One region of the Comamonas sp. DB36 genome, then DNA from elsewhere that is predicted to be linked to it. Evidence: predicted binding sites of a transcription regulator. Region 1 holds the regulator's gene; each other region holds the start of a gene.
The links. Region 1 encodes FNR, which switches genes on or off when oxygen is low (the NO sensors DNR and NnrR bind a similar motif). Its sites were predicted from a motif close to TTGATNNNNATCAA; they were not measured.
Positions count from the first base shown of each region.

Region 2: dsrO (sulfate reduction electron transfer complex DsrMKJOP subunit DsrO) is a predicted target of FNR. The motif match lies at 3,550-3,563, and genes of this name have one in related genera.
Region 3: ACSVDO_RS00455 (universal stress protein) is a predicted target of FNR. The motif match lies at 5,754-5,767, and genes of this name have one in related genera.

Region 1 covers NZ_CP196631.1:1,606,874-1,616,438, reverse strand. The annotation lists gene ACSVDO_RS07690 (cyclic di-GMP phosphodiesterase) at 1-611, opposite strand, end outside; gene ACSVDO_RS07685 (sulfite exporter TauE/SafE family protein) at 828-1,544, opposite strand; gene hemN (oxygen-independent coproporphyrinogen III oxidase) at 1,724-3,106, opposite strand; gene fnr (fumarate/nitrate reduction transcriptional regulator Fnr) at 3,319-4,041, shown strand; gene ACSVDO_RS07670 (hypothetical protein) at 4,066-4,350, opposite strand; gene ACSVDO_RS07665 (FixH family protein) at 4,431-4,718, opposite strand; gene ccoP (cytochrome-c oxidase, cbb3-type subunit III) at 4,811-5,725, opposite strand; gene ACSVDO_RS07655 (cbb3-type cytochrome oxidase subunit 3) at 5,756-5,896, opposite strand; gene ccoO (cytochrome-c oxidase, cbb3-type subunit II) at 5,909-6,538, opposite strand; gene ccoN (cytochrome-c oxidase, cbb3-type subunit I) at 6,555-7,994, opposite strand; gene ccoS (cbb3-type cytochrome oxidase assembly protein CcoS) at 8,058-8,195, opposite strand; gene ACSVDO_RS07635 (heavy metal translocating P-type ATPase) at 8,195-9,565, opposite strand, start outside.
Region 2 covers NZ_CP196631.1:2,991,992-3,001,556, reverse strand. The annotation lists gene ACSVDO_RS13980 (tetrathionate reductase subunit A) at 1-1,632, opposite strand, end outside; gene nrfD (NrfD/PsrC family molybdoenzyme membrane anchor subunit) at 1,651-2,694, opposite strand; gene dsrO (sulfate reduction electron transfer complex DsrMKJOP subunit DsrO) at 2,710-3,492, opposite strand; gene ACSVDO_RS13965 (VanZ family protein) at 3,636-4,004, opposite strand; gene ACSVDO_RS13960 (Orn/Lys/Arg family decarboxylase) at 4,163-6,814, opposite strand; gene ACSVDO_RS13955 (NfeD family protein) at 6,958-7,383, shown strand; gene ACSVDO_RS13950 (SPFH domain-containing protein) at 7,478-8,395, shown strand; tRNA gene ACSVDO_RS13945 (tRNA-Ser) at 8,458-8,547, shown strand; gene ACSVDO_RS13940 (hypothetical protein) at 8,651-9,202, shown strand.
Region 3 covers NZ_CP196631.1:94,235-103,799, forward strand. The annotation lists gene ACSVDO_RS00425 (acetoacetate--CoA ligase) at 1-1,689, shown strand, start outside; gene minC (septum site-determining protein MinC) at 1,793-2,533, shown strand; gene minD (septum site-determining protein MinD) at 2,600-3,415, shown strand; gene minE (cell division topological specificity factor MinE) at 3,419-3,679, shown strand; gene ACSVDO_RS00445 (flavin reductase family protein) at 3,930-4,436, opposite strand; gene ACSVDO_RS00450 (3'-5' exonuclease) at 4,446-5,162, opposite strand; gene ACSVDO_RS00455 (universal stress protein) at 5,278-5,700, opposite strand; gene ACSVDO_RS00460 (metallophosphoesterase) at 5,823-6,677, opposite strand; gene hpxZ (oxalurate catabolism protein HpxZ) at 6,777-7,163, opposite strand; gene ACSVDO_RS00470 (AtzE family amidohydrolase) at 7,172-8,545, opposite strand; gene ACSVDO_RS00475 (DUF4089 domain-containing protein) at 8,542-8,754, opposite strand; gene atzD (cyanuric acid amidohydrolase) at 8,777-9,565, opposite strand, start outside.

The DNA.
Region 1 (9,565 bases):
TACAGATCCGCCGCGTTCATGTCCAGCGCGCGGCCCAGCAAGAGGCACAGCACCGTCACGTTGACCGGGTGTTCGGACTGGCGGTGGCCCGAGCTTTCGGACAGCAGGCGTATCACCAGATCACCGGTGGGCAACACGTCCTGGAGATAGCCCTGGACCATGCCGTGGCTCTTGGCGAGAGCCTGCTCGGGCTGCGCGGCCGCGCAGTTGAACACCTGCATGTATTCGCGTGCCGCGGCGCGAAAGCGCTCATCGCAACGCTGCCACAGTGGCGGCAGCCCATGCAGGGGCAGCTCCGGCTCGGCGGGCGGCGACTGCGCAAGCGCCGCGTCCTGCGACTCGGCGCCTTCGCTCCCCAGTGCCAACCGCTCTCCCCGGGCCGACGCCGCGTCGTCATCGTCCGCCGTCTCTGTATCGAAGGAAGCGATCTCGCTGCGCGCAGGAAAATAGCGGATAACCTCAAGCCCCAGCGCCTTGACGGTCTGGAGCTGGCTATCGGAAACAATGCGAAAGCTGTTGACGGGAAAGGGATGGCGCATCCAGCCGACTTCCAGCTGGATGTACATGCCTACACGCAAGGCATTCGGATTGATCAGGACAGAGGAATTCACTGGTGAAAGCGATACAGTACAAAAGGTTGCACAACTGTCCAATTGTTTCGGCCATTATCGCCACTTCTTGAGGCCATGCATGCGTTCTCCAGGTCCGCTGGGCTTTTTTGCAGGCCTTGGTAGCGATAACAGCTTGCCACTCGGCAGGCGCTTTTAACATGGGACAAAACCCACTCCACTGAAATTGGATAAGGCCCGCTCAGGCCCCTGGCAACGCTACCTGCACCACAGCGAAGGTTTGTAGACCAGGTCCATCCACAGCGCCCAGGCCGCGACGCCAAACAGCATCAGCCCGGCGGCGCGGCTGCCCCAATCGACGCGCCAGCCATTGAGCCGGCCGCGCAGCTGCCCCCAGAGCCAGGGCGCGGCCACCAGCCACAGCCCGCTGCCGACGGCGAACGCGGCCATGGACAATGCCCCGGCCAGTGCCCCGCCGCTCAGGCCCGCGACCAGCAGCGCCGAATACAGCAGGCCGCAAGGCATCAAGGCCCAGACATAGCCGGTCGCCAGGCTGCCGCCGGGCGCCGTCACCACGGGCTGCACGCGCCGCCACAGCGCGCGGCCCGCTTCCTCTATCCAGGCCGGCTGGCGCGCCTGGACCATCATCAGAATGCCCCAGACCATGATCGCCAGGTGCATGAAAGTCCAGACCGGCCCCATGGCCGTGGTACGCATGTTGAGCCAGGCCAGGCCTTGGACAGCGACCGCGGCCAGCGCGCCCAGGCTCGCATAGCCCGCGATGCGTCCCGCATGAAAAAGAGCGCTGCGCTGCCACAGGCGGCTGCGCCGGCCATGGACCTGGACCACGCTCGCGGATGCTGCGCCGGCCGGCGCCGCAGTCACCAGCGCGCAAGGCGCGGCGCACATGGCCAGGCAATGCGGGCCGCCCATCAGGCCCATCACGGCAGCAGTCCCAACCAGCGAAAGCAACATAAGCCCGGCGCCTGGTCACGCAGGCAAGAAAGTGTGGAGAGCGCGCTTCGACAGGCTCAGCGCGAACGGAGTGCCGCGCTTTGAAAGGCTCAGCGCGAACGGAGTGTTGCGCTTCGACAGGCTGGGCGCGAACGGGAACGAGGTCGGACGCGAACGCCCGGGCCTGGCCGCAGACAAGCCTAGATGATCCGTGAAAACCGCGCGCGGTTCCTGTCGGCCTGCAAATAGCGGTCAAACGTCATGGCTACTGCGCGCACGAAATACCAGCCCAGGGCCGTGACGCGCAGGCTTTCGTCGTCGATTTCCACCATGCCCTGCTGCTGCAGGTCTTCGAGCATCTCCAGCTCGGCCGCGAAGTAGCGCCGCGAATCGATCAGCCAGGCCTGGTCCAGCGATTCGAAGAGCACCTCGCCCTGGCACATCAGCGCCATGATGACCGCGCGCCGAATCAAATCATCGCGGCTGAGCGCCAGGCCGCGCACCACGGGCAGCCGGCCCTGGTTGAGCAGGTCGTAATACTCATCGAGCGTCTTCGCGTTCTGGCTGTAGGTCGCGCCGACCCGGCCAATGGCCGAGACGCCCAGCGCGATCAGGTCGCAGTCGGGCTGGGTGCTGTAGCCCTGGAAATTGCGGTGCAGCCGGCCCTGGCGCTTGGCGACGGCCAGCGCGTCGGTGGGCAGCGCGAAATGGTCCATGCCCACGTACACATAGCCGGCCTCCTGGAAGCTTTCGAGCGAGCGCGCGAGCATGGCCAGCTTGGCGCCCGCGCCGGGCAGCGCCGCGCTGTCGATGCGCCGCTGCGGCTTGAAGCGCTCGGGCAGATGGGCGTAGGCATAGAGCGCGATGCGGTCGGGCCGCAGTTCGCCCACCTGGGCCAGCGTGCGCTCGAACGATTCGGGGGTCTGGCACGGCAGGCCGTAGATCAAGTCGACATTGATCGATTCGAAACCCAGTTCGCGCGCCGCCTGCACGAGCGAAAACACTTGGCTCGCAGGCTGTTCGCGGTGCACGGCCTTCTGCACCTGGGGGTCGAAATCCTGTACACCGAAGCTCAGCCGATTGAAGCCCAACTGCGCAAGAAAAGCCAGGCGTTCGGGCGTCACGGTGCGCGGGTCGACTTCGATCGAATACTCGCCGCCGGGCTGGAACGCGAAGTGGCGGCGCAGCAGCGCCATCAGCTCGGTCAGGCCTGCGTCGGTGAGGAAGGTCGGCGTGCCCCCGCCCAGATGCAGCTGGCTCACGGGCTGGCCCGTGCCGCAGTGCGCGGTATGCAGCGCGACTTCGCGCGCCAGATACTCGAGGTAGGTCTGGGCACGCTCGGGGTGGCGGGTGATGATCTTGTTGCAGGCGCAGTAGTAGCACAGCGCGGCGCAAAACGGGATGTGCACATACAGTGACAGCGGCCGCGCCTGACCGGGCGCACCCTGGCGGCGCTGCGCCAGCGCGAGGGTGTAGTCGTCCTGGCCGAAGGCTTCGACGAAACGGTCGGCCGTCGGGAACGAGGTGTAGCGCGGGCCCGGCACGTCGAAACGCTGCAACAGCTCGGGGGTGATTGCGGTCATGGGGGATCTTTCCTTGCTTTGGCGTACTTTGCCGCATCCCAATCTCCGCGACCTTGATGTCGATCAAGTCTTGCGCAGCCAGGGCCTGCGACAATTTGACGCATATCAGCAGCAGCCGTGACGCCATGTGCTGCGCGCTGCGGCGTTCCATGCGATAAAGGGGGCCGCGCCGCCCGTCAGACTCGCATCGCCAACCCCGAGGTCCCATTCCCATGAATCTACAAGCGATCAAAGCCTCCTGTTCCACCTGCAATCTGCGCGAACTGTGCCTGCCCATAGGCTTGAACGAGGAGCAGATGGAACGCATCGACACCATCGTCGCGGTGCGTCGCAAGGTCAAGCGGGGTGCCCTGCTGTTCCACAACGGCGAAGCGTTCTCTTCGCTCTACGCGATACGCACCGGCTTCTTCAAGACCAGCGTGGCGACCGAAGACGGACGCGACCAGGTCACGGGCTTCCAGATGGCGGGGGAGATCATCGGGCTGGACGGCATCGTCAACGACCACCACACCTGCGATGCGGTCGCGCTCGAGGATGCCGAAGTCTGCGTGATGCCGTTCGACAAGCTCGAGCAGCTGTCGCGCGAAGTCACGGTGCTGCAGAACCACGTGCACAAGGTGATGAGCCGGGAGATCGTGCGCGAGCATGGCGTGATGCTGCTGCTGGGCAGCATGCGCGCCGAGGAACGCCTGGCGGCGTTTGTGCTGAACCTGGTGCAGCGGCTGCACACGCGCGGTTTTTCGGCGTCGGAGCTGGTGCTGCGCATGACGCGCGAGGAAATCGGCAGCTACCTGGGCCTCAAGCTCGAAACCGTGAGCCGCACGTTCTCGAAGTTCGTCGACGAAGGCATCGTCGAAGTCAAGCAACGCCATATCCGCATTCTCGATACCGATGCGCTCAAGCGCATCGTCAACAACCAGCACGGCTGCGAATAACGGCGGCTGCGAGCGCCGGGCGTTTCAGTCCAGCGCCGGTGCGGGATCGCGCAGGCGTGGCGCGTCTTTTTCCCAGCCGTTGACTTCGGCCGGCCCCATGCCCAGCAGACAGGTCAAGGCGCTCGCGCCGCTGATGACCAGCCAGAACGCAAAGAACGACAGCGTATAGAACGTCTGGCGGCTCCAGGTGAGCGCCGCGCCCTGCCACTGGATGTCACTGGGATCGACGAAGCCGAACACCAGCATTTCCATCGCACAGGCCGCCAGGAAAGCAGGCCAGAGAATCCACATCAAGCGTTTTGCCCACATCAGGAACTCCTTTCGCAGCAGGAAATTCATTCTGCAGCCAAAGCCGCCTGCGGGCGCTGCGGAAAACCCGCGTACCGGCGTCAGCGGTCGGTGGGCACGTGTTCGGCCGGCGTCGCCGCGTGGTTGCGGCCGGTCAGCGCGGGCGCAAGGCGCAGGTCGGGTTTCTCGGACAGCGTCTGGTTGATCTCCACGCCGTGGCGGTAGTAGTCGGGATCGATCACCGGATCGGGATGGGCAGCAGCGATCCAGAACGTGACCAGGCCGGCGACCACGACCACGGCCGGGCCGCCGATCACCATCCAGACAAAACCGAATTTCCACCAGGGCCGGGGATCGTGTGCGGGAGCGTTGGCAGGATTTTGCGACATGGTGCGGCTTTCAAGGTTGCGGTCCGGGCGCCGGCGCTGCACGGCGTGCGGACGAAAAAAAAGGGCGGCAGCGCCGCCCCGAGTCGGCGCTATCAGCGCGCGGTGGCAGGCTTGCGCGAGAGGCTCCAGACGTAGGAGGTCAGCACATCGATCTGTCCTTCGGTCAGCTTGGCCTTTTGCGCCGGCATCTGGTTTTGCTTGCCGTTGGTGATGATGTCGATGATCGCGGCTTCACCCCAGCCATGCAACCAGATATCGTCGGTCAGGTTGGGCGCGCCCAAAGCGTGGTTGCCCTTGCCGTCCATGCCGTGGCACGCGGCGCAGGCCGCGAACTTGGACTTGCCCAGCGAAGCGCGCAGCGAATCGTTGGGGCTGCCCGACAGGCTCAGCACGTAGTGCGCCAGATTGCGCACGTCTTCGGGCGTGCCCACGGCCGCGGCCATCGGCGGCATGATGCCGAAACGGCCTTCGGTGATGGTGGTCTTGATGGTTTCGGGATCGCCGCCATACAGCCAGTCGCCGTCGGTCAGGTTGGGAAAGCTCTTGCCGCCCGCCGCGTCCGAGCCGTGGCATTGCGAGCAGTTGTTCATGAACAGGCGCTCGCCTATGGCCATGGCCTGCGGGTCTTCGGCACGCTCCTCGTGCGTCATCGTCGCGAAGCGCGCATAAAGCGGCTCGATCTGCGCCTTGGCCTTGGCCATTTCGGCCTCGTAGGCGCCGACCTGCGACCAGCCCAGCTTGCCCGACATCGATCCCAGGCCCGGATAGGCCACGAGATAGACGATGCCGAAGATCACGGTGATGACGAACAGCCACACCCACCAGCGTGGCAAGGGGTTGTTCAGTTCGCGCAGGTCGCCGTCCCAGACGTGGCCCGTGGTGTTGTCCCCGGTGGACATGACTTTCTTGCGCGCCGTGAAAAGCAGCAGCAGCGCGCAAAAAAGTATGCCGCCCAGTGTCAGCACGATCACGAAGATCGACCAGAAATTGTTTACGAAATCGCTCATGGGTTGTTCTCGTTATGCGGACAGGACTCTTCAGTCCTGTTCAAAGGGCAACTGCGCAGCCTCGTCGAAGCGGGCCTGGTTGCGGCGGGCGTAAGCCCACCACCAGATGCCCACGAAGAAGGCAAAAGACGCCAGCGTGACCACGATGCGCATGGTGGTGATGATGTCCATGGTGCTTTCCTCTTACTTCAGTGCCGTGCCAAGAACCTGCAGGTAGGCGATGACGGCTTCCATTTCCGTCTTGCCCTTGACCTCGTCGGTCGCGGCCTTGATCTCGTCGTCCGTGTAGGGCACGCCCACGCGGCGCAGCGCCGTCATGTGCGTGGCTATCGACTCATGGTCCGCAGGTGTCTTGGCCAGCCAGGCGTAGGCGGGCATGTTCGACTCGGGCACCACGTCGCGGGGATTGGTCAAGTGGATGCGATGCCATTCATCGCTGTACTTGCCGCCCACGCGGTGCAGGTCGGGACCGGTGCGCTTGGAACCCCATTGGAATGGGTGGTCATAGACGAACTCGCCGGCGACCGAGTAGTGGCCATAGCGCAGCGTTTCGGCATAGAAGGGGCGGATCATCTGCGAGTGGCAGTTGTAGCAGCCTTCGCGCTGGTAGATGTCGCGGCCCACCAGTTGCACCGCGGTGTAGGGCTTGACGCCCTGCACGGCTTCGGTGGTCGACTTCTGGTAGAACAGCGGCACGATTTCGGCCAGACCGCCGACGGCCACGACCAGCAAGGTCAGCACGATCATCCAGAAGTTGCTGGTTTCCACCTTCTCGTGGGTGAATCCGCTCGATTTTTTGTTTTGATCAGACATGTGAGGCTCCTAGAACTCAGGCGTGGGCCTGGTTCACTGCGGGAATGGCGACCTTGACCGAACGACCGTTGATGACCGTCTTCCAGGTGTTCCAGGCCATGACCAGCATGCCGCCCAGGTACAGCAGACCACCGACCACGCGGATCACGTAGAACGGATAGGTCGCCTTCACGCTCTCGACGAAGGTGTAGGTCAGCGTACCGTCAGGGTTGACCGCACGCCACATCAGGCCCTGCATCACGCCGGCAATCCACATCGCGGCGATGTACAGCACGATGCCAATGGTCGCCATCCAGAAGTGCAGCTCGATCGCGGGCACGGAATACATCTTGTCCTTGCCGAACAGGCGCGGGATCAGGTAGTAGAGCGAACCCATGGTGATCAGACCGACCCAGCCAAGCGCACCCGAGTGCACGTGGCCAATGGTCCAGTCGGTGTAATGCGACAGCGCATTCACGGTCTTGATCGCCATCATCGGGCCTTCGAAGGTCGACATGCCGTAGAACGACAGCGCCACGATAAGGAAGCGCAGGATGGGGTCATCGCGCAGCTTGTGCCAGGCGCCCGACAGCGTCATCACGCCGTTGATCATGCCGCCCCAGCTCGGTGCCAGCAGGATGATGGAGAACACCATGCCCACGGATTGCGTCCAGTCGGGCAGCGCCGTGTAGTGCAGGTGATGCGGGCCGGCCCACATGTAGGTGAAGATCAGCGCCCAGAAGTGGACGATGGACAGGCGGTAGCTGTAGACCGGACGACCGGCCTGCTTGGGGATGAAGTAGTACATCATGCCCAGGAAGCCGGCGGTGAGCAGGAAGCCCACGGCGTTGTGGCCGTACCACCACTGGATCATCGCGTCCTGCACGCCCGCATAGGCCGAGTAGCTCTTCATCCAGCTCGCGGGAATGGCGATGTTGTTGAAGATGTGCAGCAGCGCGATCGCAATGATGTAGGCACCGAAGAACCAGTTGGCCACATAGATGTGCTTGACCTTGCGGATGCCTATGGTGCCGAAGAACACGATCGCGTAGCTGACCCAGGTGACCAGGATCAACAGATCGATGGGCCATTCGAGTTCGGCGTATTCCTTGCTCTGGGTATAACCCAGGGGCAGGCTGATCACGGCGCCGACGATCACCAGCTGCCAGCACCAGAAGGTGAGGCTAGCGAGCTTGGGCATGAACAGCCCGGTCTGGCAGGTGCGCTGCACCACGTAGTAGCTGGTGGCGAACAGCGCGCTGCCGCCAAACGCAAAGATCACCGCATTGGTATGCAGCGGCCGCAGGCGGCCAAAGCTCAGCCATGGCACACCGAAGTTGAGTTCTGGCCAGGCGAGCTGGGCGGCGATAAGCACGCCGACCGCCATGCCTATCACCCCCCAGACCACGGCCATTATCGAAAACTGTCTTACGACCTTATCGTCGTAATGCACAGCACTGTTTTTTAGAACGTCCATCGCGCACCTCTTGTATTGCTTGCAAAGTGTTTATCCACCGGGCTTCTGGTGTATTGATACATGTCAATCGTTTCTCAGAATCCGCTCCCCCTCTTGCTCCACACTCTCGAACTGGCCTCGGTAGACTGCCCACCAAAGGGCGGCCACGATGACCAGTACCAGGATTACCGATAACGGGATCAGCAAATAGAGAATTTCCATCAGATCGCTCCTGTCAGGCCCACGGCCGGCTGCACGGCAGGACAAGCCGGCGCATCGACCATCGTCAGCGGCATGGCGCGCGCCAGGCGCGCCGCATTGAGCACCACCAGCAGCGAACTCAGCGCCATTCCCAGGCCGGCCAGCCAGGCCGGCATCCAGCCGACGACCGCCAGCGGCACCGAGACCGCGTTGTAGGCAGCGGCCCAGCACAGGTTCTGGCGCACGATGCGCAAGGTGCGCCGCGCCAGCAGCAGCGTCTGGGCGACCAGCTCGAGATGGTCGCCCAGCACCACGAAATCGGAGCGCGACTGCGCCAGCGGCACCGCGCGGCCAAACGCAAAGGAGACATGGGCGCCGGCAAGCACCGGGCCGTCGTTGAGGCCGTCGCCGCACATGGCCACATGGCGGCCGGCGGCCTGCTCGGACTGCAGGCGTGAGAGCTTGTCCTGGGGCGTGCAATCGCCCACCGCGACATCGATGCCGGTCTGCGCGGCAATGCGCTGCACGGCCGCATCGCGGTCGCCCGACAGCAGCAGCACGCGGATGCCCGCGGCGCGCAGCTGCGCCACGACGGCCGGCGCCTCGGCGCGCAAGTCCTCGCTCAGACCGAAGCGCATGAGCTCGCGCGGCTGGCCCTGGCCGTCTTCTTCGGTGAGCACCACCTGCTGCAGCGCCGACGCGCCCTGCTCCAGCGCACCCGTATGGCGCACCGAGCCCAGGCGGAACTGGCGCAGCCGTTCGGGCTGCAGGCTGTCGCGCACCACGGCGATCAGGCCGAAACCCGCACGTTCCTGCACCTGCACGATCTGCCAGCGCGCGGCCTGCGCCTGCGCCGCGGCATCATTGTCGGCCGCGCGCGCCACGGCGCGCGAGGCCGGATGCACAGACTGGCGCGCGAGCAGGCCCGCCAGCGCCAAGGCCTCGTCGGCATCGACACCCACGCCTGCCTGCAGGTTGCGCACGGCCATGCCGTCGCGCGTGAGCGTGCCGGTCTTGTCGAACACCAGCGTATCGACCGCGGCCAGGGCTTCCAGGCCCTGCAGATTGCGCACCAGCACGCCACTGCGCGCCAGCGTGCCCGCCGCAGTCAGCATGGCCACGGGCGTGGCCAGCGACAGCGCACAGGGGCAGGTCACGATCAGCACCGCCACCGCGACCATCATCGCGTGGCTGGGGTCGGTGGGCCACCACCAGGCCGCGGCCAGGCCGGCGGCCAGCAGCACGGCGATCAGGAACGGGCGCGCGATGCGGTCGGCGAGCTGCGCCAGCCGGGGCTTTTGCAGCGACGCGCTTTCCATCAGCGCGACGATCTGCGCGAACTGCGTGCCCTCGCCCACGGCGCGCACGCGCACCTGCACCACGGCGTCAAG
Region 2 (9,565 bases), 1.4 Mb from region 1:
GTTCATGGTGCCGCCATGGGCGTTGGCCACGGCCTGCTTGCCGTGGCTGGTGAACTCGCGCGCCAGGGCTTCGATCTCGGCCGCGGGCACGCCGCATTCGGCCGCGTATTGCGCCAGCGTCATGCGCCGCGCTTCCTCGCGCAGCGCGAACAGCGCGCTGCGCACCGGCAGTTCGGCAGGCGCCGGAGCTGCGGGCGTGGCCGCGGGCGCGATGCCGCGCTCCACCCACAGCTGCGCGGGCTGATCCGTGGTGTGGGGCGCCAGGCTGCCGTCGGCCAGCTGCACCACATAGACATCTTCTGCCGTCTCGCTGCCTTCCGCGGGCGCGGGCAGCGCCCAGCCCAGGTCGGCGCCGCGCAGGAAATGGCCGTGGCGCGGGTGGTCGGGAGCGTGGATCAGCAGGTGCGTGGCATTGCTCCACGCCGCCTCGCCGGCGCTGCGCATAGCCGCCGGGCCGGGCTGGCTGAGAAAACGTTCGTCATAGCGCCCGTTGTCGAGCATCCAGCGGATCATGCCCATGGCCAGCGCCAGATCGGAGCCGGGCTTGACGGCCAGCCAGCGGTTGTTGTCGCCGCTCGCCTGGCTCGATGAAGACGGCAGCAGCGGCGACACCACGACGTAGCGGTAGGTGTTCTCGGGCCGCGAACGCGCTTCGGCCAGTTCGCGCCCCTGGCGCTGGAAAGGGTTGCCGGACTGGGCTGGCGCCGCGCCTATGAACAGGCCGAAGCGCGAGTTCGTCCAGTCGGGCTTGCCGTGCGGCATGCCCGACAGATCACCCAGCGCCGCGCCCGTGCCCACGCGGTAGCTCTGGCCGCAGTAGGCGCCGTGGTTGCTGAAGTTGACGGTGCCGAACGACTGCTGGGCGAAGCGGCGTATCAGCGGCGTGCGGCCTTCGTTGCTGGCGTCGGTGAACAGCAGCTGGTTGGACCTGGGACCGTATTCGGGGTTGTCGGCATCGATCAAGGTTTCGGTGTCGCGTATCGCGCGCAAACCTTCGACCGCGCCTTCGCCGAACAGGTCACCGCCTTCGCAGATTTCCGTGATCAGCTGCTCGAATGAAATCGTCTGCCACTGGCCGCCGCCGCGCGGGCCCACGCGCTTGAGCGGAGCGAGCACGCGGTGCGGGCTCTTCTGGTGTTCGAGCATGGCCGAGCCGCGCGCGCAGGCGCTGGCCCGGCCTTCGAGGCCATTGTCGCCGCCGAGCTGGGCATAGACTTCGCGCACCGGCGTTTCCATGGGCGCAGGGCGGGTCGTGGCCAGCGGGTGGTAGGGGTTGCCGGCAACGCGCAGGATCTGGTTGTGGGCCGTGTCCACGCGCACCCGCACCCCGCATTGGGTCCAGCAGCCCAGGCAGCTCGAAGGGCTCACGGTCTGGCCGGGCTGCGTCTGCAGCAGACCCGTGGCCGGGTCGATGCGAAATTCGGGCAGCAGCGAATTGCCGCGCGTGGCGCTGGCCGTGGCCACGCCCGAGCTGCCGGTGATCAGGCCCTTGCCGGCCTTGACCAGGGTTTCGCCATAGCCGGCCGCAAAGGCAGCCATGCCGCCCGCGGCCAGGCCCGTGCGCAGCAGCGTGCGGCGCTGCGCGTCCGGAGTGGTTTCGGGTGTGGAAGAGGGGGAATGCTTGTCGTTCATGGGAAATCTTGTGAGGTATCAGTTCGCGGCAGAAGCGGCAGGAGTGGCGCGCGCGGGAAAGCGCTCCAGCGCCCACAGCGCGAGCGTGGCCAGCGCCAGGCACAGGCCGAAGACGCCCAGCATGCCCATCAGGCCGTCGCCGCCCAGCGGCATGCGGTAGACGTAAAGCCCGGCGCCGTACTTGGGCACGCCTTGCACGCCCATGAACAGTGCCCAGCGAAAGCCCCAGGCCGCGGCCGCGACCGTCAGGCCCAGCGCCAGGGTGCGCGCCGTAGACGCTGCCCAGCGCCGCGGCTGGCACCACAGCAGCAGCACCGCGGCACCCAGCAGCACCGACAGCCACAGGCTCGCGCGCCAGACCGGGAAGTCCGCATAGAGGCGGGCGGCGGCATGAAACGAGGGCGTGTCGAAAGCCAGTCCTGTTGCCGCCCAGATGCAGGCCACGGCCAGCAGCGCCGCGCTCAGGCCCAGGCCCAGCCGCGCGAGCCAGGCGCGCACCTGGGCATCGCGGCCCGCGGGCAGCCAGCAGCTCGCGACCAGCAGCGCGCCCACGGCCGCCAGCCAGGCCGTGAGCGCCAGGTTCACCGGCACCCAGGGGTTGTTCCACAGCGGCCTGGCCTTGACCACGCTGATTTCAGCGCCCGTGTAGACCACGATGCTCAGCGCCGACAACAGCAGCGCCGCGCCCAGTGCGCGCATCCAGCCGGTGCGACCCAGCCACCAGGCCGCGCACATCGCGAGCGACAGCGCGACGAACGGCGGCAGCAGCAGCGCGCCCAGGGACATCCATGACCAGGGCGTGAAGTGGGCGTAGAAATGCCAGAAGCGCGCGGGCTGGTGCAGGTCGGCCAGCAGCGAGACGGGCGCGGCCAGGGCCGTGATGGCCAGCACCAGCATCGACAGCGGCAAGGCCTTGGCGGCCGGCAGGTGCGCGCGCGACCAGGCGCCCCAAACCGCCAGCAGCGCGGCGCCGGTGGCAATGCCCACCAGGAAGAAATACTGCACGGCCCAGGGCAGCCAGGCGGCTTCATAGGCCGGGGTCAACAATTCAATGATCTGCATGAATGTGCTACCTCGTCAGTGGGGATCGGCGAGCAGGCGCACGCTGGATTGGCCGTCGACGCCGTCGACAAAGGCATCGGGCAGGCCGATGTAGAACACATGGGGCGCGGTCTTGAGGCCGGGCTTGAGCACCTTGATCTGCTCCTTGCTGGCTGCCATGCGCTGGTTGATTTCGCTGTCGGCCTGGTTCAGGTCGCCGATCACGCGCGCGCCGCCCACGCAGCTTTCGACGCAGGCCGGCAGCAGCCCGGCCTCGAGCCGGTGCTCGCAGAACGTGCACTTGTCCGCGGTCTGCGTTTCGTGGTTGATGAAGCGCGCGTCATAGGGACAGGCCTGCACGCAGTAGCCGCAGCCCACGCAGCGTTCGTTGTCGACCAGCACGATGCCGTCGGTGCGCTGGAACGTGGCCTGCACCGGGCATACCGGCACGCAGGGTGGGTTGTCGCAGTGGTTGCACAGCCGCGGCAGGCTGACCATGGCGGGTGCGGCCATGCCCGGGGCGCTGACTTCATACTGCAGCACCGTGGTGCGGAACTGGCCTATGGGCGGCAGGTTCTCCATCGAGCAGCTCACGGTGCAGGCCTGGCAGCCTATGCACTTGCGCATGTCGACCAGCATGCCGTAGCGTTTGCCTTGCGCGCCGGGCCGGCGTGCCGGCTGACCGGGTGCTTGCGCGGCTGCGGGCGGGCTGCCCGCGGCCAGGCCAAAGGTCGTGGCCAGTGCGACCAGTTCCTGCAGGAAAGTGCGTTTGCTGTGGGGCGGGGCCGGCGTTGGCGTGGCCCCATTTCTGTCTGCCATGTTGAGAATTCCTCGATTGCTTTCGAGGGATTCTCATTTCATGCGGCAAGCTCGCCATTGATCTGCGTCAATGACGTAAGCTATTGATTTTATTGGGTTTTTTGCAAAACCCCGAATGATGCCGGGCGCAGATTAAGGCTGCATTAAGGGGGCGAAACCAGGCGCGCGCGCCGCAGGCCCAGCGTCACGCCCAGCATTGCGCCCAGCGTGTTGGCAACCGCGTCCAGGGCCTCGGCGCTGCGCGTCAGCGTGAACTGCCATTGACTCCATTCGATGGCCAGTCCGTAGGCTGCGCACAGCAGCACGACGCCCACGGCGCCGCCCAGGCTGGCACGGCGCGCGCCACGCCACAGCAGCCAGGCAAGAAGGGCATGCATGCCCGCATGCGCGAGCTTGTCGATATGCGGCAGCCGCCACCAGCCAGGCGCGGCGCCGCTGGCCTCCTGCAGGCAGCCCCAGGCCATGGCGGCTGCCCAGCAAAGCGCCGCCAGCCGCCAGGTCCAGGCGGGCAAGGGAGAAGATCGGAAGGTCATCAAGCGTCTGGCGTCCATTCCCAGTCTCGCAACGGGCGTGGTCCGGCACGCGGCACCACGGGCCGCCCCGCAGCGATGGGGCAAGCTGGGGGCCGGCCATCCGGCGCCCGCCGCTCAGGGCCGCGAAGGGCGGGAGGTCAGATTTTGCGGCTGAACTCGTCGGCGCCCACCTGCACCAGTGTCTTCTTGCCCTTGCCCGGCGTGGCCGTGGCGCGCGCCGTGCGCTTGGCCGTGGTCCGGTCTTCGGTCATGGTCGCGACTTCTTCCTGGGTCACGGTTTTCACCGCGGCCTTGGCAGGCGTTTTTGCCGCTGTCTTGGCGGCTGTCTTTGCCGGTGCCTTGGCCGCAGGCTTGGCTGCGGCCTTCACGGGCGCCTTGGCTGCGGCCGAGGCCTTTGCCGCTGCCTTGGCCGGTGCGGAGGCAGGCTTGGCCGCGGTCTTCACCGCAGTCTTGGCGGGCGCCTTGGCGCGCGCTGGCGCTGCAGGCTTGGCCGCGATCTTGGGCGCCTCGGCCACGCAGTCGGCGTAGTAGCGCACCACGCCGGCCTCGTCTTCTTCCTCGACCAGGCCGTGGATGTCGGTTTCAAAGCCGGGGCACATCTTCGCGAACTCGCGCGCGAACAGCAGATAGTCGACGATCTTCTTGTTGAAGACTTCGCCGGGAATGAGCAGCGGAATGCCGGGCGGGTAGGGCGTGACCAGGCCGACCGTGGTGCGGCCTTCGAGGCGGTCGATTTCCACGCGTTCCGTGCGGCGCTGGGCGATATGCGCGTAGGCGTCCGAAGGCTTCATCGACGGCGTCAGATCCGAGAGGTACATCTCGGTCGTGAGGCGCGCGATGTCGTACTTGGCGTACATCTGGTGCACATGCTGGCACAGGTCGCGCAGACCCATGCGCTCGTACTGCCGGTGCTGCTGGCAGAACTCGGGCAGGATGCGGTACATCGGCTGGTTCTTCTCGTAATCGTCCTTGAATTGCTGCAAGGCCGTGAGCATGGTGTTCCAGCGGCCCTTGGTGATGCCGATGGTGAACATGATGAAGAACGAGTACAGGCCGGTCTTCTCGACCACCACGCCATGCTCGGCCAGGTACTTGGTGACAATGGACGCGGGAATGCCGGTCTTGTCGAAAGCGCCGTCCAGGTTCAGGCCGGGCGTGACGATGGTCGACTTGATGGGGTCGAGCATGTTGAAGCCGTCGGCCAGATCGCCGAAGCCATGCCATTTGGCCGAAGCCTTCTTGCCCTTGGCCTTGGCTTTGGCGCGGAAGATCCAGTCTTCGGCCGTGCCCAGGCCTTCCTCGATGATGTCGTCCGGGCCCCAGACCGTGAACCACCAGTCGTTCTTGCCGAACTCTTCCTCGACCTTGCGCATCGCGCGGCGGAAGTCCAGCGCTTCGGCCAGGCTTTCCTCGACCAGTGCCGTGCCCGCGGGCGGCTCCATCATCGCCGCGGCCACGTCGCAGCTCGCAATGATGCTGTACTGCGGGCTGGTCGAGGTGTGCATCAGGTACGCCTCGTTGAACAGATGGCGGTCGAGCTTTTGCGTCTGCGAGTCCTGCACCAGCACATGCGAGGCCTGGCTGATGCCGGCCAGCAGCTTGTGGATGGACTGCGTCGCATAGACCACCGAATGCTTGGGGCGCGCGCGCTTCTTGCCCATGGCGTGGTAGCTGCCATAGAAGGGGTGGAAGGCCGCGTGCGGCAACCAGGCTTCGTCGAAGTGCAGGTTCTCCACATAGCCGTCGACCATGCTCTTGATGGTTTCGGTGTTGTAGAGCACGCCGTCATAGGTCGACTGCGTGAGCGTCAGCACGCGCGGCTTCACGGCCTTGGCGTCCACGCCCTGCAGCAGCGGGTTGGCGGCGATCTTGGCCTGGATGGTCTCGGGCGTGAACTCGCTTTGCGGGATAGGTCCGATGATGCCGAAATGGTTGCGCGTGGGCTTGAGGAACACCGGAATGGCGCCCGTCATGATGATTGCGTGCAGCACCGACTTGTGGCAGTTGCGGTCGACCACGACCACGTCGCCCGAGGCCACGGTATGGTGCCAGACGATCTTGTTCGAAGTGGACGTACCGTTGGTCACGAAGAAGCAGTGGTCGGCGTTGAAGATGCGCGCCGCATTGCGTTCGCTGGCGCCGATGGCGCCGTTGTGGTCCAGCAGCTGGCCCAGTTCCTCGACTGCATTGCAGACGTCGGCGCGCAGCATGTTCTCGCCGTAGAACTGGTGGTACATCTGGCCCACGGGGCTCTTGAGGAAGGCCACGCCGCCGGAGTGCCCGGGGCAGTGCCAGCTGTACGAGCCGTCTTCGGCGTAGTCGAGCAGCGCCTTGAAGAACGGCGGCTGCACGCTCTCGAGGTAATTCTTGGCTTCGCGGATGATGTGCTTGGCGACAAATTCGGGGGTGTCCTCGAACATGTGGATGAAGCCATGCAGCTCGCGCAGGATGTCGTTGGGCAGGTGGCGGCTGGTCTTGGTCTCGCCGTGCACATAAATAGGCACATCGGCGTTCTTGCGGCGCACCTCCTCGATGAACTTGCGCAGGCTCAGCACGATCGGGTCCAGTCCCGAGCCCAGCGTGAACTCTTCGTCGTCGATCGAGAGAATGAAAGCGCTCGCCCGACTTTGCTGCTGGGCGAATTGCGTCAGGTCGCCGTAACTGGTCACGCCCAGCACTTCGAAGCCTTCAGTCTCAATGGCCTGCGCCAGGGCACGAATGCCCAGGCCTGAGGTATTCTCAGAGCGATAGTCTTCATCTATGATGATGATGGGAAAGCGGAATTTCATGCACAGCCTCCGTTGTGTCGGGCTTAAAAAATCGAAACAGGCGCGAGTGTAAGGAATATCCTTATTGCGCCTGTGAAAGCAGGACCTTATCACCCCATAACTGTGGTGAACTACAAACATTGAATTACACAGGAGCAGGCTACATGGCAAGTTTTACAGTGTGGTGGCTGGTTGCGGGCGCTTTGGTCGCTGCCGAGCTGCTCACGGGCAGCTTTTATTTGCTGATGCTGGCCATCGGTGCGGTGGCCGGTGCCATCGCCGCCCACCTGGGCGCATCCGAAACTGGGCAGATCGTCTGCGCCGCCCTGGTCGGCACGGCGGCGGTCATTGCCTGCTATCTGCTGCGCCGGCGCCAGGCGCGCATGCAGCCCGCTGAAAGCGATCGCAGCATGAATCTCGACATCGGTGAATCGGTCCAGGTCGAGAACTGGGCCGCCGACGGCACGGCGCAGGTGCGCTACCGCGGCGCGCAGTGGACCGTGGTGCTGCGTCCCGGCAATGCACCGACGCCCGGCACGCACCGCGTGGCCGAAGTCATAGGCAATCGCCTGCTGGTCGACAAGCTGTGAGCCACCGCGGGCGCTGGCGGCACTTCGCCGCCCAGGCCCGCAGATTTTCTTTGTCAGCGAATTTCAATCACGCCCCATCGGGGAGGGAGACACCATGGAAGTTGCCATCATTCTTCTGGTCATCGCGGCCATCTTCATTGCACGTTCCATCAAGGTCGTACCCCAGCAGAATGCCTGGGTCAAGGAGCGCCTGGGCAAATACGCGGGCACGCTCACTCCGGGGCTGAACTTCCTGGTGCCGTTCGTCGACCGCGTGGCCTACAAGCACAGCCTCAAGGAAATTCCGCTCGACGTTCCCAGCCAGGTCTGCATCACGCGCGACAACACGCAGCTGCAGGTCGACGGCATCCTGTACTTCCAGGTCACCGACCCGATGCGCGCCAGCTACGGCTCGTCGAACTACATCATGGCCGTGACCCAGCTGGCCCAGACGTCGCTGCGCAGCGTGATCGGCAAGCTCGAACTCGACAAGACGTTCGAGGAACGCGACATGATCAACGCCCAGGTGGTCTCGGCGATTGACGAGGCCGCGCTCAACTGGGGCGTCAAGGTGCTGCGCTATGAAATCAAGGATCTGACGCCGCCGGCCGAAATCCTGCGCTCCATGCAGGCCCAGATCACCGCCGAGCGTGAAAAGCGCGCGCTGATCGCCGCCTCCGAAGGCCGGCGCCAGGAGCAGATCAACATTGCCACCGGCGAACGCGAAGCCTCGATTGCGCGCTCCGAAGGTGAAAAGCAGGCAGCGATCAACAACGCCCAGGGCGAGGCCGCAGCCATCACCACCGTGGCCGACGCCACCGCCACCGCGCTCGAGCGCATTGCCGAAGCGATCCGCCAGCCCGGCGGCGAGCAGGCCGTGCAGCTGAAAGTCGCCCAGAGCGCGGTCGAAGCCTACGGCAAGGTCGCGGCCGACGCCCAGACCACGCTGATCGTTCCCAGCAACATGACCGAAGTTTCCAGCCTGATCACTTCCGCCATGAAGATGGTGCAGGTCGGCGGCACGCGCAACTAATTTCGCTAAATTTGCACAGTTCGCTTTCGGACGGCAAAACTGGCGCTACAATTGCGGTCTTCGGAGAGGTGGATGAGTGGCTTAAGTCGCACGCCTGGAAAGCGTGTGTGGGTTTATCCCCACCGCGGGTTCGAATCCCGCCCTCTCCGCCAAAAAAGCAAGCCCCGCCTAGAAATAGGCGGGGCTTTTCTGTTTTACCCATCAATCTACCCATCAATGATGGAGGTGCTTGTGGCTAGTGAAAAACGTCCTCCCATGAGTGCCGATTTGCTGCGCCAGCGTAGGAACCTGCTAGTCAGCAGCCTGGCGCTGACAGCCATTGATCTCGCAGGTGCCACCCTGAAAAAGGATGTATCTGTACTCGGCACTGCACTCGAGTTCGCGAATCCAGAACGGGTGGTTTGGGGCCTGTGGGTACTCTGGGTCTATTTCTTGGTGCGCTACTGGCAGTACTTCAATGAAGAGCCTGATCTAGGGATCCATCAAGGAATGGAACACTGGATAAACCGGCAGATTTCATGGGATGAGTTCGACATGGAATTCCACCACTGGATCAGCTGGAGGTATGGGGTATTTTGGACCATGCTGAAGCAGCACAAAGAGTGGGAAGCTGAACAATGGACCGCATCGGATAATGACCCAAATAACAAGTTGCAGAAAGCTTCTTGGACATTGCGTGCATTTTTCTCAGTCGCGACCAAGACACCGCGATTCACGGATTATTTAGTACCATTTTTTGTAGCAGCAATCCCTTTACTGCTAGGCGTTTGGAGCTTCTTATCCACCAAGCTCGCCCCAACTGTCTAGCAACATACTCAACTCCCAAAGAGGTCAGATTTCAAATCTAAATTCAGGGTGAGGTGTCCTTGACTTCAGGACACCCTAAAAGCAATCTTCAGACGCGATGTCTGGATGTTAAAGCTTTAACCCCATTTTAACATCAAGCGAGCCTCGAGAAACGCCGAAAACCCAAGCTCGGTACGGCTTTCAGGCCATTTCAGCAGTGTGTTAAAGCTTTAACATTTTTCCCCAGGGGGAAGGTTTTCTGCGCGTGAGGAACAGTGCGGTCTGGAGAGGGGCAGGTCCCAGAGTTTCGATGCCCCCCCTACTCGCCAACTCAGCCGCCGCCCGAGGGGAGTGTCAGACGACCCCATGCAGGTCTAGATTCCC
Region 3 (9,565 bases), 1.5 Mb from region 1:
GCGCTGCTGGCCTGCGCGAGCATAGGCGCGGTCTGGAGCATCTGCGCGCCCGACATGGGAACGCAGGCCGTGCTCGACCGCTTCCGCCAGATCGAGCCCAAGGTGCTGATTGCCGTTGACGGCGTGCACTATGCGGGCCGCGACATCGACCGCCAGCCGGTGCTGGCCGAGCTGCGCGCCGGCCTGCCCAGCCTGCAGCAGGTGGTGCTGATCAACAACCTTGACCTGGCGCTGGAGCGCGCCGACTGCGCCCACTGGGGCCGCATCACGGCGCGCGACGACGCCGCCACGGCGGCCTTCGAGCCGCTGTGGCTGCCGTTCGACCACCCGCTGTGGATCGTCTATTCGAGCGGCACCACGGGCCTGCCCAAGCCCATAGTCCACGGCCACGGCGGCATGGTGCTGGTCGCGCTGCAGCTCAAGGGCCTGCACAACGACGTGGGCTGCAGCTGGGACCCGAACAGCTGGGGCGAGCGCTACCACTGGTACAGCTCCACGGGCTGGGTAATGTGGAACGCCCAGGTCTCGGGCCTGCTGGGCGGAACGACCTGCGTGATCTTCGACGGCAGCCCCGGCGGCAGCAAGGAGCAGCCCGACTGGGGCGTGCTGTGGCGCTTTGCGGCCGAGACCGGCGTCACCTGCTTCGGCTCGGGCGCGGCGTTCTATGCGAACTGCATGAAGGCCGGGGTCGATCTCGCGGAGTGCGGCGACCTGTCGCGCGTGCGCAGCCTGGGCTCGACCGGCTCGCCGCTGTCGGCCGATGTGCAGCAATGGGGCACGGACCAGTTCCGCGCGCTGCGCGCCCAGGCGCAGGCCCAGGGCCGCCCCGGCCTGCCGGCCGACGAAGACATCTGGTGGAACAACATTTCGGGCGGCACCGATTTCTGCGGCGCGTTTCTGGGCGGCCACCGCGAGCTGCCCCAGGTGCCGGGCGTGATGCAGTGCCGCCAGCTGGGCGCGGCCGTCGAAGCCTGGAACGACCAGGGACAGCCGGTGATCGATGAAGTCGGCGAGCTGGTCTGCACCCAGCCGATTCCTTCGATGCCGCTTTATTTCTGGGGCGACGAGGGCGGGCGGCGCTACCGGTCGAGCTACTTCGAGCATTTCGCGCCCGGCCAGGGCCGGCGACCGGGCGGCGGCGACGCCGCGCCCGAAGCCGGCGCGGTCTGGCGCCACGGCGACTGGATTCGCGTGACGCCCGAAGGCGGCTGCGTGATCTACGGGCGCAGCGACGCGACCATCAACCGCCATGGCCTGCGCATGGGAACCAGCGAGATCTACCGCGCGGTTGAAGCCCTGCCCGAAGTGCTCGACAGCCTGGTGGTCGATCTCGAGCATCTCGGCCGCGAAAGCTACATGCCGCTGTTTGTCGTGCTGCGCCCCGGCGTGAAGCTGGACGCCGAACTGCGCGCGCGCCTCAACGGCGCGATCCGCGCCGCGGTCTCGCCGCGCTTCGTGCCCGACGAGATCTTCCAGGTGGCCGAAGTGCCGCGCACGCTCAGCGGCAAGAAGCAGGAGCTGCCGATCAAGCAGCTGCTGCTGGGCAAGCCGCTGGCCCAGGTGGTCAACAAGGACACCATGGCCAACCCCGCGAGCCTGGCCTGGTACGAGGCGCTGGCGCAAAAGCGCCAGGCCGAGGCCGCGGCAGCTGTTCCGGCAAAGCAGGACGCGGGCGTGCATATGTCATGACATGTATCTCCGCGGTCACAGGCAGACTGCAGTTCATGGGGCCGGGGTACACTTTGTCATCTTTTGAGATGCGTCTCCGACCTTTCCTTTCGCACTCCCCTCCATGGCCGCTGATCCGACGGGCATTGCCCGCTCCAGTTTTGACCTCAAGAGCGCACAGCTGCATGTCGTGGCTGTTGCGCTCAAGGACACCGACGTCCAGCTGGTCGCGGCCGATCTCGCGCAGCGTCTGGCCGACGACCCCGACTTCTTCGACAACGACCCGGTCCTGATCGACCTGGCCCAGGTCAGGGAAGCCGAGCAGGCGATCGACTTTCCCGCGCTGCTCGCGCTGCTGCGCTCGCACCACACGCAACCCGTGGCGGTGCGCGGCGGCAGCGAAGCCCAGACCCGTGACGCCGTCGCCGCCGGCCTGAGCCTGGTGCCCGACGCGCAGACCGCGCGCCCGGCGCCGGTCGAAGTGCAGGAAGTGATTCGCGAAGTCGAAGTGATACGCGAAGTGCCCGCGCCCCAGGCCGATGCGATGGTGATCGACAAGCCCCTGCGCTCGGGCCAGCAGGTCTATGCCCGGGGAACCGATCTGGTGGTCCTGGCCGTGGTCAGCTATGGTGCCGAAGTGATTGCCGACGGCAATGTGCATGTCTATGCGCCGCTGCGCGGGCGCGCCATCGCGGGTGCGCGCGGCAACACCGCGGCGCGCATTTTCAGCACCTGCATGGAACCCCAGCTGCTGTCGATCGCGGGCATGTACCGCACCACCGATACCGAGCTGCCACCCGAAATCGTGGGCAAGCCGGCCCAGGTCCGTCTCGACGGCGAGAAGATCATCGTCGAGCCTTTGTAATGTGTCAGCGTTGTCGGAGCGTTATCTCCCAGCAATCGAGCCCGTCTTTTAAGGAATAGTGCAAACATGGCCAAAATCGTCGTCGTGACCTCAGGCAAGGGTGGAGTGGGCAAGACCACCACCAGCGCCAGCTTTGCCTCCGGCCTCGCCCTTCGGGGCCACAAGACCGCCGTCATCGACTTCGACGTCGGCCTGCGCAACCTCGATCTGATCATGGGCTGCGAACGCCGCGTGGTGTACGACCTGATCAATGTGATCCAGGGCGAAGCCAACCTGAACCAGGCGCTGATCAAGGACAAGCAATGCGACAACCTGTTCGTGCTCGCGGCTTCACAGACGCGCGACAAGGATGCGCTGAGCCAAGACGGCGTCGAGAAGATCCTCAAGGATCTGGGCGAGATGGGCTTCGAGTACATCGTCTGCGACTCGCCCGCCGGCATCGAGAGCGGTGCGCTGATGGCCATGCACTTCGCCGACGAAGCGCTGGTCGTGACCAACCCCGAAGTCTCGTCGGTGCGCGATTCCGACCGCATCCTGGGAATGCTCAGCTCCAAGACCAAGCGCGCGATCGAGGGCGGCGAAGCGATCAAGGAGCACCTGCTGATCACGCGCTACAACCCGAACCGCGTCGAAGACGGCCAGATGCTGTCGCTGGAAGACATACAGGACATCCTGCGCATCGAACTGATCGGCGTGATTCCCGAGTCCGAAACCGTGCTGCAGGCGTCCAACCAGGGCATTCCGGCGGTGCATATGGCCAATACCGATGTGTCCGAAGCCTACAAGGATGTGATCGACCGCTTCCTGGGCGAGGAAAAGCCCATGCGCTTCATCTCGGCCCAGAAACCGGGTTTCTTCAAACGCATCTTCGGAGGGAAGTGATCTATGTCGATGCTGTCTTTTCTGCTGGGCGAAAAAAAGAAGTCGGCTTCGGTCGCGAAGGAGCGTCTGCAGATCATCCTGGCGCACGAGCGCGTTGGCGGCGGCCGCAGCCAGCACGATTACCTGCCCGAGCTGCAGCGCGAGCTGATGGCGGTGATTTCCAAGTACGTAACCATCCACCCCAACGACATCAAGGTCCACCTCGAACGCCAGGACAACCTCGAAGTGCTGGAAGTCAAGATCGAGCTGCCGGAAGCGAAATAGAGCCCCCACGCTCCCCCACTGCGTGTGGGTCACTGCCCCCCAAGGGGGCCCTCGCCGCCTTGGGGCGGCCCGGCGGCGGCTCGTATCGCCCCCACGCTCCCAACCGTTCGCCCTGAGCCTGTCGAAGGGTGAACGCCGGACCTCACGCAATACGCAATGCTGCCGTGGGGCAGGCAGATTCCGCCCTGCAACGCCCTGACAAGCTCAGGGCGAACGGTATCGATTTTCTCGCAACCGCTGTCTAGGCCGCCTACCGCATGCGCCCATCGTGATAGATCAGCGGCGCCGCGTCATTGCGGTGGCTGCAATGCTCGACTTCGCCCACGAAGATCACGTGGTCGCCTTCCTGGTAGCGGCTGCGGTTGAAGCACTCGAAGGCCGCGACCGCGCCGTCGAGCAGCGGGGCGCCGCTCAGGCCGGGCTGGTGAACGACGCCGGCCCAACGGTCTATGTCCTTGGTCGCGAACTGCATTGCCAATGCCTTCTGCTCCGCGCCCAGCACATGCACCGCATAGTGCGTGCAGGCCATGAACACCGGCAGCGAAGCCGCGCTGTTGGCCATGCTCCACAGCACCAGCGGCGGATGCAGCGACACCGAGTTGAACGAGCTCACGGTCACGCCCACGGGCTGGCCCTGGGCGTTGAGCGCAGTCACGATGGTCACGCCGGTTGCAAACTGGCCCAGCGCCTTGCGGAATTCATGCGAGGAAAATTGCGGCGGCAGGGCTACGGCGGAGTGGGGTAGAGGCGAGTTCACGGGCAGCGATCACGGAAAGGATGGGCCTATTATGGGCTGAGCCTGATGCACCGTTGTGTCCTGGGGAAGAAGGCCGGCATCGCGGCCGAAGAGCTCGCCGCTGCGCAGCGGGAACTTCGCCGCCTGTTGCGCGAGCATGCGCGCCATCTGTGCCTTGGGGCAGCGCTGCAGCTCGGACAGCACACCGTGGCCGGTCTGGGCAATGCCCCAGCGCTGGCGCAGGTCCTGCTGCATGCGCGCCAGCAGGCTGGCCGCCATTTCTGCATCGGCCAGCGCGCGGTGGGCGCGTCCGGCGCGCGGCAGGCCCAGGTGGTCGACGATATTGCCCAGCTTGTGGCTGGTGGCCTCGGGGTAGAGCCGGCGCGACAGCAGCACCGTGCAGGCAAAGGCATGGGGCGCGGGCAGGCCCGCATGCGCGAGCTCGGCTTCCCAGAACTTGCGGTCGAAAGCCGCGTTGTGCGCCACCATGGGCGCGGCACCGACAAAGCGCGCGGCGTCGCGCATCACTTCCTCGGCTGCGGGCGCCGTCGCCACCATGGCATTGCTGATGCCCGTGAGCTGGGTGATGAACGATGGGATGTGGACGCCGGTGCGCATCAGGCTCTGGAAGCGGTCTACGACCTGGCCCGCTTCCAGCAGCACGATGGCCACTTCGGTGGCGCGTGCGCCCTGGCCGGGCGTCATCCCGGTGGTTTCAAAGTCGATGACGGCAATGGCAGAAGACATGCCTGGGATTGTCCCATGGGCATCGGGCGGCGGCCCGGCAATGAAAAAAGGCCGCGGACATGTCCGCGGCCTTCGGTTCCAGGCCTGGGTCCAGGCCGGGAAATCAAGGTGTCGCTCAGCGCACCAGCAGCACGGGAACCGTGCTGTGGGCCAGCACCTGGGTGCTGACCGAGCCCATCACCAGCTTGCCCAGCGCGCCATGGCCGTGGGTGCCCATGACCAGCAGGTCGAACTGGCCGTCTTCGGCCAGCTTGGCGATGCATTCGCCGGCGGGGCCGATCTTGCCCACGCCGGTGGCGTTGACGCCGTGCTTGGCCAGGAATTCGGTCACGGGTGCCAGCACCTTGTTGAACTCTTCCTGGTAGTACTCGTCGATCACATCCTTGCTCAGCGCGCTGCGCGCGCGCGGCGGCAAGGCGGCCTGCACCGTCACGGCCGTGTACTCATGGGTACGCGCCAACAACTCGGCGTGCGAGGCCAGGTAGTTCAGCATTTTCTGGGTGTATTCGCTGCCGTCGACAGCAAGCAATATTTTCATGGTGTTCTCCTGATGTTCAGAAACCAGATTAATCCCAGCAGAAATTGCGCGCCTTGATTTAAGTCATGTTTTTGCAGGCCGCTGCCGGAGAACCGCAGGGCTGGAATGCAAGCGGTGACCCATCATAGTTCCACGCATGCGCTGGGCCGGAAAAAGTCCTGCTCGCCCTTGCGCGCATAGCCCAGCGGATTGGCGACGACCCGGCATTGCCAGGGCGTGCCGTCGGCGCGCTCGCCGCGCACGGTGTAGTCGCTGGGCGCGTGCAGATGGCCGTGCAGCCACAGCGGGGCGTAGGCAAACCAGTCATCGAGCGCGTTGCAGAAACCCGCCGTGCCCGGCACCAGCCCGTAGCGCGGGTCGGCGCTGCGCAGGCTGGGCGCGAAGTGGGTCACGGCCACCGTGGGGCCGTCGAACGGCCGGGCCAGCGCGGCCTGCAGCCACTGCTGGCACAGCAGCGCCTGCTCGCGCATGGGCTCGGCGAGAAACGCTTCGCCGTGGCGCGTGCCGCCGGTCTTGCGCAGGTAGAAGTTGGCGGCGCGAAACGCCTTGTCGCGCAGCCGCAGCAGCGCGCCCAGGTCGCCCGACTGCACCTTGGCGTCCTGCAGCGCAATCGCGTCGTAGTCGGTCCACAGCGTGGTGCCGACAAAGCGCACGCCGTCCAGCACCGCGGTCTCGCGCTCCAGCCAGATCATTCCCAGGCGCTCGCAGGTGGCGCGCAGGCGCGCATGGGCGGCATCGAAGTCCTGGTTGTCGTATTCATGGTTGCCGGGAACGAAGATCACGGGGCAGGGCCAGGCCGCGTACTGCGGCAGTGGCGAAAAGCGCGCCAGCCCGAAGTCCTGGTCGCTCAGCAGCCCGCCCTCCTGGTAGGAGCCGATGTCGCCGGCAAGCACCAGCACATCGGCGCCGGCCGCGGGTTCGGGTTGGAAATGGGGGTGGGCTTCGAGGTGCAGGTCGGAAAGCAGTTGGATTTTCATTGCGGCGTCGTGGGCAGGAATTTTCAGGATTGCTCGCTGAACATCGCCAGGGTACCAACAAACGCGCCAACCGGCCCTTGCCGCGCCGATGGCCGGCGCTCACGCGGGTGGCGGCGCAAGCAGGCTCACATGCGCGGCCACCACGCGCCAGCCTGCGGGCGTGCGCAGCCAGGTCTGGCTCTGGCGGCCCGTGCGGTCGCTGCCACAGCGGCGGAACTCGACGTTGGCCGTGGCGCAGTCCTGGCCATAGGTCGTTATGACGGTGCGCAGCAGCGCGCGCTCCAGGCCGGCCGCGGGCCGCGCCGCGCGGAAGCCCGCAATGGCGTCGTAACCGTAGAGGTTCTCGGTCGCGCCATAGCGCAGCGTGTGCGGGCTGCGCCAGAACAGCTCGTCGAGCACGGCGACGTCGTTGGCGGTGAGCGCGCGCTCGTAGCGCGCGAACGCGGCCGTCACTTCGGCCAGGACTTCGGGAAGGTTGATCTGCATTGTTTCCATCATTGCTTCATGCGGGCCGTGCCCGCTTGTTCCAGGGCGCGCGCGGCGCGCAGGCACAGCGCTTCGTTCCAGGGGGCGGCAATGAGCTGCACGCCTATCGGCATGCCGCCCGTTGCTTCGGGCCACAGCGGCGCGGCCACCACCGGGCAGCCGGCAAACGAGATGGGCTGGGTCAGCAGGCCCATGGCCGGGCGGCAGGGGTGGGACACGCCATTGATCTCTATCCATTCCGTCCCCACCGCGGGCGCGCTGATCGGCGTCGCCGGCGCAAGCAGCAGATCCCAGTGCTGGAACAGCGCGTTCACCTGATCGCGGTAGGCGCGCCGAAAGCGCTGCGCGCGCAGATACCAGTCGGCGGGCTGCAGCAGGCCGGAAATGAAGCGCTCCACCGACAGCGGCTCGAAGTCCTGCGGCCGCCGGCGCAGATCCGGCAGGTGCAGGCTCGCGCCTTCGCTGGCGGTGACGATGAAGGCCGCGGCGCGCGCCAGCGCGGCGTCTGGCCACAGCACTTCGTCGCGCGCGCCCAGCGTGCGCGCGGCAAGATCCACGGCGGCGCGCGCCGGGGCGCTGGCGTGCTCGCGGAAGTAGCCGCCAAGCACGCCTATGCGCAGTCCGCCCGTGCCTTGCTGCAGGTCCGGCATTGCGGCCTGTACGCGCAGCGCATGGCAGCCCGGGTCCAGCGGGTCGGGGCCCTGCATGGCGTCATAGGCCAGGGCCAGGCCTTGCACGCTGTCCGCTATCGGGCCCAGATGGTCGAGGCTGTGCACGAACGGATAGGTGCCGCGGCGCGACAGCCGCCCGAACGTGGGCTTGAGCCCCCACGCCCCGCACAGCGAAGCCGGCACGCGGATCGAGCCGTTGGTGTCCGAGCCCAGCGTCAGCGGCACCTGGCGCGCGGCGACCGCCGCGCCCGAGCCGCCCGACGAGCCGCCCGCAATGCGCGTGCGGTCGTGCGGATTGCGCGTCGCGCCGTAATGCGTGTTCTCGGTGGTGAAGCCGTAGGCGTACTCGTCCATGTTGAGCGCGCCGATCAGCACCGCGCCGGCCGCCTGCAGGCGCTGCACCAGCAGCGCATCTTCATGGGCCGCGGGCAGTTCGCGGTTGATCCTGGAGCCCGCCAGGGTCGTGAGGCCCGCGACGTCAAACAGGTTCTTCACGGCATAGGGCAGGCCGGCGAGCGGCGGCAGGGCTTCGCCGCGCGCGCGGCGCGCATCGACGGCATCGGCCTCGGCGCGCGCGCGCCGCGCGGTGGTGGCGGTGAACGCGTTGATGGCGCCGTCGCCGGCCTCGATATGGGCCAGCGCTTGTTCGCAGACCTCGCGCGCGCTGCGCTCGCCGCTGGCAATGGCCTGCAGTATCTCTGAGGTGTTCATGCGCTCTCCTGCGCGCCGGGAAACGGCGCCGCGCGGTAGATTTCGGCGAGCTCCAGCTCGGGCGCGAGCGGCGCCTGCTCGAGCAGCCGCGCCATGGCCAGCGTGCGGCCGAAGTGCTGGGCGACCGCGGCCGCGCGCTGCGCGTCGAGCTCCAGACCCAGCGTCGGCGCCGCGGCCTGGACGTAGGCCAGGATGTGCTGTTCTTTCATGTCGGTTCTCCCTGGTGCGGTTTCAGGTGCGCGCGATCACGGCGACCGGGCCGCCGCCGGCCGGGCCCTGGTGCTCGGCGCCGCCGGAGACGTAGACCATGCCGTGGCCGACCACCGAGGCGACGACGGCGCCGGTGACGGCGCGCGCGTGGCGCGTAGAGTTGATGTCCGAGTCGCCCAGCATGGTGTGGCGCATGCCGCGCACCAGGCCGTCGGGGCTGGCTTCGGCCTTGCAAAAGACATTGACGATGCGCTCCCGGTCCTGATCACCGTGCAGGCCCAGCGCTTGCAGCGTGCGCCGCACGGCCGGCGCATCGATGGCGTCGGCCATCACGTCATGCGCAATGACCAGATCGCTGGTCGCCTGGGCGCTCATGCCCAGGGCAATCACGACGTTGTGCTCGACCTCGATTCCGGCCGAGGCCGAGGCCACGCCCGAGCTCAGGCGCCAGTCATGCAGCACTGCCTCGTCGGTCAGCGCCTGCAGGTCCGCTTCCCCGGTGGCCAGGGCAATGCCCAGGGCCGAGGCGCCGCGCGAGTAGCCCATGGATTCATAGGTGTCGGCCGTGACCGGCTCGCAGCCGCGCGCGCGCGCCGCGGCGATCTTGGCCGACGTCAGCAGCGGGCATTTCACCTGCACGAAATGCAGGTCTTCGGTCGACGCAATGCCCGCGTCGCGCATGGCCTGGCGCACGGCGGCGGCGGTCTCCTCGATCTGCGCGCGGCGGCCGATTTCCTCGGGCAGGAAGTCGCGCGTGAACGCAATGCCCAGCGTCAGCCGCTTGGCGCCGGCCAGGGGCGCGCCCTGCGC